DNA from 2 places in the Paenibacillus sp. FSL R5-0914 genome. Region 1 is predicted to be linked to the other one. Evidence: predicted binding sites of a transcription regulator. Region 1 holds the regulator's gene; the other holds the start of a gene.

Region 1 (7,132 bases):
TCTGTTAATCCAAACTGTAGTCAAACCTGTTGCCAGCCCACCACGAATATCCGTTGTAAGCTTATCTCCGACCATAACTCCTTGCTCAGGTGCAATATCTAAAAGTTCTAGGGCATGCAGAAAAATTTCCTTATTCGGCTTTCCTTTGCCGAAGCTTCCAGAAATCACGATGTGATCAAAGAAAGGAACGATTTCAGGTACGCCATCTAGTTTCTCTTGTTGCAATGCAGGGCATCCATTAGTCAGAAGCAATAGCTTCACTTTCCCCTTCAGTTCTTCAAGCACCTGAATCGTTTCTTCATAGATGTAAGGTCGATTTCTACGCTCTGCTGCGAATTTGGCTGCTAATGTCTCAGCAAGAGCTTCGTCCTCTACACCAAGTGCTGCAAGACCACGACGCCATGCCTCTTTACGATATCCCGGTGCAAGCTGCTCCAATTGACGGAATTCCGGCTGTTCACCTGCAGTAAAGTTCCCCCAAAGTGCTTCAAACGGATTAATCCCAATCATCTTTGTAAACGGGTTCGTTTCGTAGGATTCATATAGTCCAATGGCTTCTTTACGCACCGCAAGTTCCAGTTCTTGTGGATCAATCGTATCCCCAGCGGCTTCACATGCAGAACGAAATGCTTCATTAACGCTCCGATCATCCCAGAGCAGTGTATCATCAAGGTCAAATAGTACGGCGGAAATTGGCATTACAGGTCTCCCTCTCCCATGGCTGGTTAATTTCTATTCGTGAACTACTTCAATTTGGTGAGCTTTTGCGAATGCTTCCAGTCGAGTCCCCATTGCATTGGTATCATAACGATTCATAAGTCTGGTAAAAATCCATTTCGTGCGTTTGCCTTTATGCTTAATTACAACAGCTCCACGCGAAAGGATGATTTTCTCAATATCAGAAGCTGGCAGATAACGTTCGCGGTTGAATTTTATAGTAGATAGTCTAGCATTCTCTACCTTCAAGTACGGACGTCGGAAGAACAGAAGTGCCGCTAGTAAGTAGTACAAAACGACTCCTAGCCAGTTCATAAGCATACCATTACCTTTGGCCTGGTCCACTGAACCAACCATCCAAAACATAGTACCAAGCACTAATAACACTAATGGAAATGCAATGTTACGGCCTTTAAAGGTTTCACTGTTCTTACCAGGAGATTTAGATTTAGATGCGTAAATCGTTTCCTTCCCCTGTTTCTTTCTTTGCTTATTAATTTGCTGCGTGTTGCGTTGAACCATTCTTTCCCAAGAACGGGCCATATGCGTTCCCCCTAGTCATCCAGTAATATCTATGAAAAGGAACAGGGTGTTAATGCTTACGCCCCTTGTTACCTTGTTCATGCTCATCATTATCAACCAATTCAATCGTATTCAATTGTGCTCGGAAGTTATTGCGAATATTCCCCAAATAAATTTCACGAAGCTTGGCGCGTTCCGCCGTTTCCTCTTGATTAAGGCCTACGCTCTTCTGTTTGCGTGCCAATTCGTTAATACGCGCGACCAACTCATCAATATTCAAAACTTTCCCTCCCCTTATAAATTAATTCTAACTCTGCCATGAGAAAAAGAGCTTGTCAAGGTTTACTCCCTGCAAGCTCTTCATGTCCTCTTATTATGTTCTTAGAATATTAATATATAGGTAAAGTGAGAATATCTCCAGCATTAATCTGACTACCTTTAATGCCATTGGATTTTTTAATTCCTTCTATATATACAGCCGTTTTCATATCAGAAGGTTTATTCTCAAGAGCAATACTCCAAAGTGTATCTCCACGTTCAACCACTACGCGCTTCTCATCCTTCATTAAAGTAGTAGATCCTGCAAATACATTACCTACTACTGTAAGTCCTGATAGTACGAGCACGATGATCAATGTCAGTTTAATAACAAAATCTCTACGGAACAAACGCATCAAGCCTTCAAGCAAAAACTCTGTAATCTCTTTAATCTGAGCTGAATAACGGGTAATAGGATTATGTCCTAAAGATTCAACCACTGGGGCTTTATCGTAGATGCTACGGTATGTACTGTATTTTAACATGAATATCATCCTCCAAACACTTGTTCTTACTTTTGAAATTATAATAACACGAACATGTGTTTTCTTCAATACTATTTTAGAACAATTGTTCTCTTTTTTTCAGAGGTTAATATTTACCATATTCTTCATATAAAGAATCACTCTTATCGTTTAGATGAAGGAAACGCAATCAATACAAGACTACCATTTATTAACTCTTTCGAATTAATATTTATAATAGTTAGAACTTATGTTTGTGCGAACGGTAGTTCTATGTTATAATTTTCCCAAACATTACTATATGGGGTTGATTCCAATGTCAAAGATTTCAAGTCGCCAGCTGGCGATCCTGGAATTTATACGTAGCGAAGTCCGCAGCAAGGGTTATCCTCCTTCCGTCCGGGAGATTGGAGAAGCTGTTGGTCTTGCTTCCAGCTCCACAGTTCACGGTCATTTAGATCGGCTAGAGAAGAAGGGACTTATCCGTCGAGATCCAACGAAGCCTCGTGCGATAGAATTGCTTGGCCAAGAGGATTCCGAGAATGTCCATCATTTCGCGCAAACCGTCGCTCGCATTCCTGTCGTAGGTAAGGTTACCGCCGGGGTTCCTATCACTGCTACTGAGAATATTGAAGACTACTTCCCGCTTCCAACTCACTATGTTGGAGATAACAAAGTATTTATGTTATCGGTTCAAGGTGACAGTATGGTCGAAGCTGGGATTATGAATGGCGACTATGTTATTGTTCGTCAACAACAAACGGCTGATAACGGAGATATCGTTGTAGCTATGACCGAAGAAGATGAAGCAACCGTTAAGACTTTTTATAAAGAACGTGATCATATACGTCTTCAGCCGGAGAATCCGGCGTACGAGCCTCTTCGCCTTAATCGCGTAACCATTCTCGGCAGAGTTATCGGATTATTTCGAGATATCCACTAAGTTTGCACTCCTACCTAGCGAAAACGGATACCGTCCTAAAGGACGGTATCCGTTTCTACGAGAAGTATAAGGATAGGGTATATCGTAAAAATATATACTTTCTTTTATTTTTTTAAAAAAGCTGTTCTGCAAATGCAGAATAGCTTTTTTATTGTTATCAAACTCCATTTATCAATTACAGAACATTTGTTCTCATAGGCTAAAATGACCATTTTTAATGAATAACCGTTTAGGCATCCTCCTCATATCTTAATTAGAAAGGAGTGTTGCACAATGCCAAATTACCGGATTATAGTTGATCTGACGCAGCGTATGCTTTATCTTCTTGATAACGACATTGTGATCAGGGGCTTCCCAGTCGGAATCGGTAAAATGTTAACTCAATCACCACTCGGTGAATTCACAATCATCAACAAACAACCCGATCCAGGTGGTCCATTTGGGGTCTTTTGGATGGGGCTATCTAAGCCTCACTATGGGATACATGGAAATAATGATCCCTCATCCATAGGGCACGAAGTATCCCACGGTTGTATTCGTATGTACAATGAAGATGTGTTAGCACTAGCTGCGATTGTACCGATTGGAACACGAGTAACGATCAGGAATTAAATCTATCTCTATAGATAAACACGCCTCACTCATGGTTCAATGGAGGGGGCGTGTTTGTATTTATGTATTTTTGATGACCTAATAGGAATTATGTGGTTATATGTCGAATAATGTTAACAGGATTTCAAATTGAAAGGAAGTGTCTCGTTTTGAACAACTCAAAAATTAGAACCCTCGTCGATTTTAAAGTCGATGCACTTGTTAAACTCTCTGGCTTATTGTTAAATAACGATCAAGCGGGTGGAAAAAAAGTAAATTTACTCACCTCATTCGGCAGTATTCAAGGGACCATCTCCCCTTCCACCTCCAATAAAGAGGATGTTTTTGACTTAAAATCTCTAATGGATGATGTCATTGTAGATGAATACATATCTTATTTAGGTGCGGAACATCCCGATAAAAATTTCAGCTATAACTTTGTAGTCCTTAATGATGTTTCTGTAAGACCCTATACTCACTATGAATCTCCGATCGAATACAAACAGCTAATTGTTTATACTGATCAAATCACAGCCTTCAATTTCTTATGATCTTGACATATTTATTTTAAAAAGCTCTCAACAAAGCACTCCAGCAGTTGCCCCAATTTTGCACTCAGCTTGCAAAATCGGCAGATCTCTGGGTGCTTTCTCTTTTCTAATCAGTAGTCGTTTCCTAAATTCCCACGATTTTCGCTCTTAACAGATACTAGTAGAGAGAATTCAGGCATATCTTTCAATAAGCAATAAATCTTGCTCTACTGAGATCATTGGAGGTGTGATTACATGCTGATTTTCTTAATGTATATGTTTGCCATTGTAGGAGGAGTCTTAATTCTAAGTGCCGTTATTATAGAATTAAAAAAACTATCTACTTCTTCTGAACTTTCTAAGCTGTTAAACGCAACCTCATCTTTTAATATTATATTCACCAAAACATTCATTCCGCCCAATCAATCTCACTTGATCGCCCTTAATGAACCTTATAAAAAAATAGCAATAGGTACCAGCAATCCGAAAACAAGCAAAAAAGCAATAGCAAAGCTATACTCGTTCGACAATATAATGGGATCAGAGATTGTTGTTAACGCACTAACCCTTTCAAAAGTATCTAAACGACAACAAAACAGCAAATCAACTGCTTCAAGTGCGGATATTAATGTGGTTAATAGCTTTGACGAAGAGGCTGATGTTATTGAGGAACTTACGCTTAAAATATACATGAACAGCAATGAAATACCTGTGTATAGTATTTCCTTCTTGCCAGGCTTATTGCCCATTCAACAATCCGATAATCAATACAAAGAAGCTTACTCCCAAGTCCAACAATTACATGCTTTCTTCAGGTCGATCGTATCCGAATGAATGCCCCCCTTCCGCCTATTATTACTTCACTTTACCTTTCCCAATTAGAAATTTTGAAAACCTTAAGGAAAGACAAAAAAACGGTCCTTTTGAGAGGGCCGTTTTCGCTGCATCCAACATTCATTTTAAAATTGCACACTAAATCCGTTAAATCGGTGAATGCCCGTACCATGAGCGACAAGATCCCGTTCACGTAGTTCACGAACTGCCTTCATAACCTCTTGCAAAATAGCTGGATCTAGACCCAACGTATTATGAGAGCCGAATACTTGAGATACATTTGGAATTTGCGCAATCTTTTCTAAAGAAGCCACTAAATCTGCCGGACTAGTAGAGGGATAAAAAGCATAAATTGGCGTAACATCATACAACAAATCCCCTGTAAACAGATACCCGTTGGCATGATCAAAGATGCTAATATGACCTGGCGAATGACCCGGTGTGTGGTAAATTACTAATCTACGCCCGCCTAAATTAAGCACATCTCCCTCTCGCAATAGAGCTGTTGGTTTCCCTTGATAAGGCGTATACCTATTAGGATCAAATGTCTCAGGAACAGGAAGAGTAATATCTCGGCTCATATCTTTTCTGATCTGGGCAAGGGTCAAACCTCGTATTCCATTAATTAGCCAATCCTCATCCTCTTTATGAACATAGATCGTCTCAAATTGTCCATGACTGCCTATATGGTCTGCATGCACATGCGTAGTGATGACAGCGATAGGTAAATCCGTTAACTGATCCGTTATTCTTTTTATATTATCGATGCCTAATCCCGTATCAATCAACACCGCTTGTTCTTTCCCTAACAACAAAAAAGAGTGCACCTTTTCCCAATGTCCATATTCACTGATTGCATAAGTAATTGGATCAATTTTCGTGACTGTGAACCATCGATCTTGAATCAAGTGTGATCCTCCATTCCGTTCCATTTCTCCCTTACCTGCTCTTCTCCTTTATAATAGTCCGCTTGTTGATCCGCCTGATAAATTTCTTGATAGGGGAGAATGTTGATTTTACCTGAGTCCGGATATTCGCAAACATCTATGCCCTGGTTCGTTCGGAGATCAAGATACTTGCAAGGGGCATCCGTATGATTATAAAGTTGATGCGCTCCTTCAGGTCCTATTTCAAAAAATAGTACATCACCTTCAGAAACCTCACTAAAACCCTCGGGAGTTCTTAACATCGCTTTTCCCGTCAAAATCACAAATATTTCTTCAGCGTTTCTATGAAAATGATAAGGAAAGGAATACTTATCTGGATCAAGCGATCTTATGTCGAAGACAAGATGTTTAGAATTTGCGATCTCAGCTAACCTCTCACTCGTATGCCAAGCAAACTCAGGGATCGGAGATAACTTTTGTTTAAATGAAACTGTATTTTCATTAAAAATCTTCGCCAAATATAACACCCCTCATCCATTACGCTTTTCTTTCAATATAATCGGTTTGGTACTTTATGTAAATGCAGATTATCAGGTTTAATAATAAAAAAAGCCCCGCCAGCTTTGGCGAGACTCTTATATGTGAAATATCCTATTTATTTTGAAGAACGATTTTGATTTCTCCATCTGAACTAAAACTTAAAACCGTAAAATCAGTATTGATTTCAAGTTCTTTCCAATCCTTAGGAAGCTGGTAAGCTAGTTTGCCACGAATTTTCTTTCCTGCAGCTAAAGCGCCGTCCATTGTTCCTACTTGACTATCCAAAGTATGAGCCAAGAGATCTTCATTTATGGAGAAGCTGTCTTGGTATGCATTGAACATTAGCATAGAGCTTACCATATAATCTTTACTGGAAATATTCTCAAGTATAATTCCGATTTCTACAAACTCATTACCCTCTGATGGTTGTACATAATCATTTCCCTTAGGCTTTTCCAGAGATTCAACTGTAAGCTTAAAATTCTTAGTTGTGATGGTTTGTCCAACTTCAGTTATCATCGTTTCCTTTGGCTCTTCTGTAGGCTTGCTGGTAGGCTTTTCCTTTTCGACCGGTTTCTCTGTTGCTGCAGTATCATCTACCTTTGCCACTGCTGGTTCTGATTTTGATACTGTAGGTTCACTATCATTCCCCTGTGATCCAATCACCCCTATTACAACAAAAACAATAATAAGCCAAAACCACCATTTTTTAAAAAAAGGTTTCTTTGTTTTCAATATTCTACTTCCTCTCAGATAATATCCACTTCCAACTTTTGCTAGGAAAAT
Region 2 (7,132 bases), on a different contig from region 1:
AGTAGCTCTTGAAGCAGCTCCTGCCGCATCATCTCTGCTTCATGTTCGTTCAGGATACGGAAACCAGGATCTATAGGAATAATCTGATAATAACGCCGGATCACTTCCAGACAGAAGGAGTGTAGTGTTGTAATCGAGGCTTTCCCGAGCAACGACAGCTGACGGCGTAAATGGTCATTCTCTCCATTCTCCTCAAGCTCCCGATCTAGTGCTTCCCTAATCCGCTGGCGCATCTCGGCAGCAGCAGCTTTGGTAAACGTAGCTACTAGCAATCTATCTACGCTAAAGCCATTCTCTTCCTTGCTGATTTTGCGAATAATCCGTTCTACAAGTACCGCTGTCTTACCGGAACCTGCCGCCGCGGCAACGAGGATATCATCACCGCTCTCAGCGATGGCGCGCCACTGGTCATCACTCCATATGCTTCCTTCCGGTTTCGCTTCTATTTCAGACTTCATACTCACGGTGTAGTTCCTCCTTTGCGGGACAGCAGATCCCAAATAACGTCCTTCCCTGGCTTACCCAGATTGTTGTACCCATTGCCTTCCACGGCATCATCGAACTGGCAGACGGGTCTAAAGGAACAGAATGTGCAGGCTGTCTCTTGCCCAATCCGGTATGGCTCAATCGCCACATCACCTTCCGTAATGCGTGTCCCGATATCCGAGATAGTTCCCCGAACGGATGATAATAAGTGTCCCCATTGCTCTGGTGTAGCTACAGAAGCACTACTATAAAAACTGCCATCAGCTTTTACTGCTACAGGCACGATAGAAGAATACCCTTTGTCTAAAGTCATATCCATCAGGGATACTACCTCGCGGTCTGCTGTAAGCAGTCCTTTCATCTTGAAGCGTTTCAGCAATTCTTGTTCTGCCTGTTCCTTGTTCATCCCGTTAGATGAGGTTAACAGTGGGTCATGTACGTGGAAATACAGTGTCCCTGCTGGAAGCGCCGGTTGCCCGAGCCATTGCTCCGAGTACGTAAGCAGCACATCCAGATAGGTCAGCATCTGTAGCGATAATCCATAGTACACCTCGTGCAGCTTGAGGTCTTTTTGACTCGATTTATAGTCAATCACCCGCAGAAGAATTCCATTCTCTCCTCGGGCCATGTCTACACGGTCAATCCGTCCAACAACCTCCATCACACAGCCATTCGGCAGCGTAATTCTTAAAGGAGGCAACTCCTTATCCGGTCCAAAATCCAGCTCCAGCCCTACCGGCTCAAAGCTGCCTCGGCGGGCATGCTCGCCCAGAATTACAGAAGCACGTCCAACAATATTTTTCAGCTTGCGTGAGATGTATCCGTAACGTTTAGAGCTCATCAGAATTTCACCCTGCAGCATCGGCGATAAACGTTCTACCGTCTCACTTGCCTCACGCCGACATTCCTCTGGAGACAAGCTTCCCCAGCCGCGGCCCTCTTCTTTCAGTCTTACCGCCATGTCACTTAACGCAGCATGGAACAGTTGTCCAATATCAGGTGCTTGCAGCTTATATAACTGGCGTTCCTTCAGTCTAAGTCCGTAAGATGCAAAATGGGAGAAGGAACAAGCAACAAACTTCTCCATCCGGGACACACTGCCTCGCAGTGTCGATCCACCGTACAATCTAAGGCTTGTTCCACGTTTTAGCTTCGTTCCCACGTTACGGTAGAACAATGAACTGAGCAGACGTTTCAATTCGAGACTACGAATATCATCAGCAGCGAACCAGTTATACACATCCCACCATAATTCAGGTATCTCCGTCCCCTGGCGCCACTGGCGTAGCTGCATAATCAATGCACGAAGACTCTGTTCTGGATGACCAATGTAACCGAGGTGAATGGAATCTCTGACTTCTTCTGGTAGTCCTGCAGGTGGAAGTGCTGCCAAGCTGTGCTCATGAACCCTTGGGAACATTCTATGCAAATGACGGATTACCTCAGAGGGAAGAAGCGCCTTGCCCTCATCATCAGCAGTGGCGTAGCTAATCCAGAGCTTTCGACTTCCTGTCGTTAGCGCATTATAGATCAAAAACCGCTCGTCCAGCAGCTTACGAGAAGCATCAGGAGCAAGCTCCATACCGGCGTTCTCAAGCACAGAGCGTTCGCCTTCCGAGAGAATTCCATCTTCCTTAAACTGCGCAGGCACAACACCTTCATTAAATCCAAGCAAAAAAGCGTATTTAACTCCCGTTGGTCGAGTCCGATCCATGTTACCAACCAGTACTTGATCGAGCGCGGGAGGAACAAGTCCCATCTTAAGCTCAGCAAGTCCTGTCTCTAGGACTCCGGTGAACACATCAAATTCAAGTCTCTCGTTGCCCATCATCTCGACGATCTGATCTAGCAGATCAAGCACTGCACCCCACAGCTGACTATGTTCTCTAGCCTTCTCGGGTTGCCCCTTCTCCATAGCACCGACACTAAGTTTCTCCAGCTTTCGGGCAACATCCGTCTCATCAAGCAGCTTGTACACTGCGGTACATAGTTCAAGGCCGCTTCTACTATTCTGTATCCGTTTCTCAAAAGCAAATAGAGGTCCCGTTATACTAGCACGGCATCGCTCCATTGTAGCAAGCAGTTCTTCATCCATCTGTCTGCCGCCTTCCAGCGACAAGCTAGGAATCCCTTTCCATGAACGGCCATCCGTCCAGCGATACCCTTGAATACCACAAGCCAGCACATAATTCTCTAAGGCGTCCATATCCTCACGCGTAATACTACCGTCCAGCGGTAGCAAAAGCTCTGTCTTTACACAGCGGAATACATCCTCGAAGCGCCAGCGTCGACGCACCACATCCAATGCGGAGCGTACAAACTCTACCAATGGATGGTGCAGCTCATTTACCTTCTGGTCCAGAAAAAAAGGTACTCCGTAATCTTGGAACAACGGTTTAATCAGTTGCTCGTAATCTCCAATATTACGCATCAATACGGCCATTTCACCATATTTTGCACCTTCATCTCGCGCCAGTCTGATCATTTCACGCAGTGCTCCCTCAACCTCTGCTCTATGAGAAACTGCTGCGCCTATAGATATCGCTTCATTTGCCAGTTCATCTGCACCCATCCAGACCTTTCGGCGGTCATATCCCCTTTCGAGATGAGCAAGAACAGGACTTTCTTCAAAACGCGGAAGAACCGCTGGCTCCAGAAGCTCGTCCCACACATCAATGCCCAGCTCTTCAGCTATTCCACGCAGTTTAATGTAAGTAACCGCAGTTGGGTGAAACAATTCAAGCTCATTCAACTGATCTCCATAGGGATACGAACGATCAAGTGTAAGGGACACGGTCAGCTTCGATGCTTGCTGCATCAATTCTCGAAGCACTACGAATTCCTGCGGGGTAAAGCCGTGGAACCCATCTACCCAAATCTCCGACCCGCGAATGTAAGAGGAATCAGGAATATGCTCAGCTAGTTCCGCTAAACGATCCTCTTCGTCGATATAGAGGCGTGACATTTCCTTCTCTAAATCGCTGAATACCAGCTGTAAATCATCCAGCTTGCCTTCAAGAATAGGACTTCTTGCAATAGCGCCTCGCATTGCGGATAACTGCTCCTCTAAATCAGAGGAAGCCAAGCAGCAACGCTTCATCTCCGTATGCAGTTGATTCAACCGTTCGACAAAACCCGGTCTGTCGGCAGAGGCACCGAATAATTTCAGTTCCTCTTTACGGCGACTGATGATTTTGTAAATCAACATCTTTTTACCTTCTTCACTGATCGGCAGACTAGCGCTGCCTCCAGTTTCCTGTTTCACTCGATAGGCAAGCCGAGAAAAGCTCAGTGTCTGCGCCCGAATGCTTCCCTTCACATTCCCTACGGTCAAAAGCCCCCGTTCTGCTCCAAAGGAACCTTGTTCCGGTACAAGAATAATGATCGGCGCGCCAAGAGGCTCCTTCTCTAATGAAGAAGAAATAGACTCCCATATTTTTGTTGTCTTGCCACTACCAGAGCGGCCTAGTAAAAAGGTTACCGACATAAATGATAGACTCCTTCCGTAGCGGAGAAAATGTATATGATACAAGGTGAAATACTCACCGTTTGATAATGTTCAAATGAAAAAGTTCAGTCGTTCCTCGTCCCCTCAGTATAACATAGCTGCACATATCAGAACATGCGTTTGCTAGTATTTTCTAATGATTTACAATAAAAAAGCTACGAAGTAAACAGCAACTATTGTATTTTGGTGACTTGCTGTTTAGTATTTCTAGTTTGTTAAGCAAGAAACGTGATTCCTTAATCAAAAAAAGCCGCTAAATTAGCGACTTTCAATCAAACATTTCTCTTTTCCTTCTTAATGAACAGTTGTATCTGATAATCCCACTGCAATATTCCAGTCACAATAATGTTATGAAGAACAAAATCTGGACACACATCGTATTCCGTCTTTGCCCTTTCAAGTAAATTTTGTAATACAGCATTCTTATTCTCTTCGGTACAAATTGCACACAGATAGTCCCCTTCTGGTAGCACAGTCAGCCCCTCTAAAGACGGATATTTCAAGCAAACAGCAAATAATCGTGTTATTCCTTCAGTCGTGAACATTCCTGCCATATCTTCAAACAGAAATTGTGAATGCAGAGACGTTTCAATTTGTTGATAGAAATGTCTGTGATAGTCCCATAAATTCTTAAGTGTGGGGCTTTCCATTTTATTCGAAAGCATAATTACCCTTTCCTCTATGTGTCTGACAAAGTAATTTTCACTTTGACTATAACCGTCGTGGAACTTATTTTCATAATGTAGATAGGCACGTTTAATTTTCGATTTTGCATAATGCAGACGAGCAATTTTATCGTCTGCTCTTTTTTCTGCTTGTTTTAGAAATGCAATTACTTTAGAGAGATCATTCTGCTGCAAAATATCTTTAATATCCATTAAAGTAAGATCCATTGCTTTGAGCAGTTCAATGGTTTGCAGCTTTACGAGCTCCTGCTCGGAATAGTATCGATATCCCGACAATTCATCTTTATGGCATGGCTTGACTAATCCAATACGATCATAGTGCCGTAAGGTCTCAGTGGTCATCTCTACGATCTCTGCTGCTTGCTTAATTGTAAAATAGTTGTTCATATCTACCCTCTTGACCTTTTTGTAACACAAAAGTTTATGATGATTAAAACATATGCGACTGATAAACGCAACGAAATACAAAATGAATTTATTACCAGAGAGGAAGGCAAATATGAAGAACTAAATCATGTATCAAAGGATTATCAAACATGTATTGCTGTCTATGCAGTCATATTGGTATGGTTGGCTGACAGATCCTACTTTAGTGACTATCATTTTGTGTATTTATTCCAATCCAACCCTTGCAACATATTTGGGTAGACTTTTTCAAGATCATTATGTTCAACTCTAATGCTTTGTTGCATATCGGAACTTGTCTGCATAGCAGCTTAAGATTGGCATTCGTAGGACTGGCTATATTTAAAAGAAAAATGATTTAACAAAGGAGCATTTTATAATGAAAAGTACTGCAAAAAAATTACTAACTACTATAGGCATATTGGTGACACTATTGATATCATTAGCAGGATGTTCCTCCGACTCCACTTCCATGGAGGAAAAAAATTACATCATACCTGCCCAAAAGATTGATACCTTAACAATTGATGTAAAGGACAAAAAAATAAATATCCTCCAATCTAAAGATGAACAAATTCATATTGTTTACTATGAAAGTGAGAAAGATTTTTACAAGATTGATCTATCTGAGGATAAAGAACTGACAATGGTAAGTGACAGTAATAAGGAATGGAACGACTATATCGGAGGAAAAGGCTCGCAAGTAACCAGAACTATTCAGGTATCGATACCTGATGCAACTTTAAAAAATTTAACTTTAAAAACATCAAATGAAAGTATTGTATTACCAACAATCGTGTTTTTAGGGACAGTGGAAGTAAACATAAATAACGGAAATATCCAACTGGACAAATTGAATGTAGGAACGGCTATAACCCTTGAAACAAAAAACGGAAATATTAGCGGTTCAATTTCAGGGTCATATGATGATTTCGCGATCTTAAGCAAGGTAAAGAAAGGAGATAGCAATTTGCCTGCCAATAAAGAGAATGGTTCGAAAAAATTATCTGCTTATACAAATAACGGCGATATTACCTTACAATTTTCTGAGTAGCCAGTAGTTAAATATTGGCTCGTATGAAATCAAATACAAGGGATAACCCCTGTTTCACTTTTGAAACTTCTGGTCCTACCTCTTCGACTATTCCACCGGCCTATGACCGATAAAATATCCCTCTTGTAATGGAAAATCACCTCGATAAAGTTGTTGATCCGACTCGTACATCGATTATCTTATGATGTACCCGAGGCCCAAAATTAAGCTTGATCGTAACTTCCATCAAAATAAAGTATAAGCCGTACTACAGCGGCTTATACTTTCTGGATTACATTCGGATTCAGGAGTCGCTATTCATGAATTTCGTGCTGTTTTGGCAACTTTTCGGACTAAGCGGACATACCTTGTTAATCCCGAATCTTACTCTTCTTAGAACATAGCAAAAAATCCGTAAAAAGAGGCCTCGATCGAAGACTCCTTTACGGATTAAAATCCATTACTTATATTTGAACAGCCAGCTTATTTCTTACTCCGCACTTCAAAAATCGCAAACTTCAGATAGTGTCCTTCGTTAACGCCTAGAATCTGCGGATGGTCTTTGCCTGCGGCACGCCATTCCACAAGTCTCAATACTTTACCTGCATCTTTAGCTGCGTCGGCAATTGTCTCAAGGAATAGATCCGGCTGCATGTGGTAAGAACAACTTGCAGTAACCAAATATCCGCCTTCGTTCACCAGCTTCATGCCGTGTAGATTGATATCCTTGTAACCACGGCAAGCACCTGCTACTGCACTTTTAGTTTTCGCAAACGCTGGAGGGTCTAGGATAACTACATCCCAAGTTTTACCTCCACCTGCTGTCATCGGTTTGGAAGTATCCGTTTTGGTTGTTTTGCCTCCGGATTTAGCATTTGTAGACGCTACTGTTGATTCCGTTCCGCTTGCAATCGTCGCCCGCTCCGAACGTTCCTCCAGACCTTTTACCTGATTGCGCAGGTAGGCAAAAGCATCATCCACTACAAATTCCACTCGATCACTAAAGCCATTCAG

The links. Region 1 encodes LexA, which represses DNA repair genes until DNA is damaged. Its sites were predicted from a motif close to CGAACATATGTTCG; they were not measured.
Region 2: addB (helicase-exonuclease AddAB subunit AddB) is a predicted target of LexA. The motif match lies at 4,104-4,117, and genes of this name have one in related genera.

What each region holds. Positions count from the first base shown of each region.
Region 1 is NZ_JBBORH010000002.1:1,367,855-1,374,986, forward strand. It holds gene MKX60_RS22180 (HAD family hydrolase) at 1-699, opposite strand, end outside; gene MKX60_RS22185 (hypothetical protein) at 733-1,260, opposite strand; gene MKX60_RS22190 (DUF896 domain-containing protein) at 1,310-1,519, opposite strand; gene MKX60_RS22195 (LysM peptidoglycan-binding domain-containing protein) at 1,629-2,042, opposite strand; gene lexA (transcriptional repressor LexA) at 2,338-2,964, shown strand; gene MKX60_RS22205 (L,D-transpeptidase) at 3,238-3,576, shown strand; gene MKX60_RS22210 (hypothetical protein) at 3,726-4,106, shown strand; gene MKX60_RS22215 (hypothetical protein) at 4,341-4,919, shown strand; gene MKX60_RS22220 (MBL fold metallo-hydrolase) at 5,045-5,827, opposite strand; gene MKX60_RS22225 (cupin domain-containing protein) at 5,824-6,324, opposite strand; gene MKX60_RS22230 (DUF4352 domain-containing protein) at 6,458-7,081, opposite strand.
Region 2 is NZ_JBBORH010000001.1:2,477,148-2,484,279, reverse strand. It holds gene addA (helicase-exonuclease AddAB subunit AddA) at 1-458, opposite strand, end outside; gene addB (helicase-exonuclease AddAB subunit AddB) at 461-3,973, opposite strand; gene MKX60_RS10860 (MerR family transcriptional regulator) at 4,267-5,067, opposite strand; gene MKX60_RS10855 (DUF4097 family beta strand repeat-containing protein) at 5,465-6,139, shown strand; gene MKX60_RS10850 (class I SAM-dependent rRNA methyltransferase) at 6,602-7,132, opposite strand, start outside.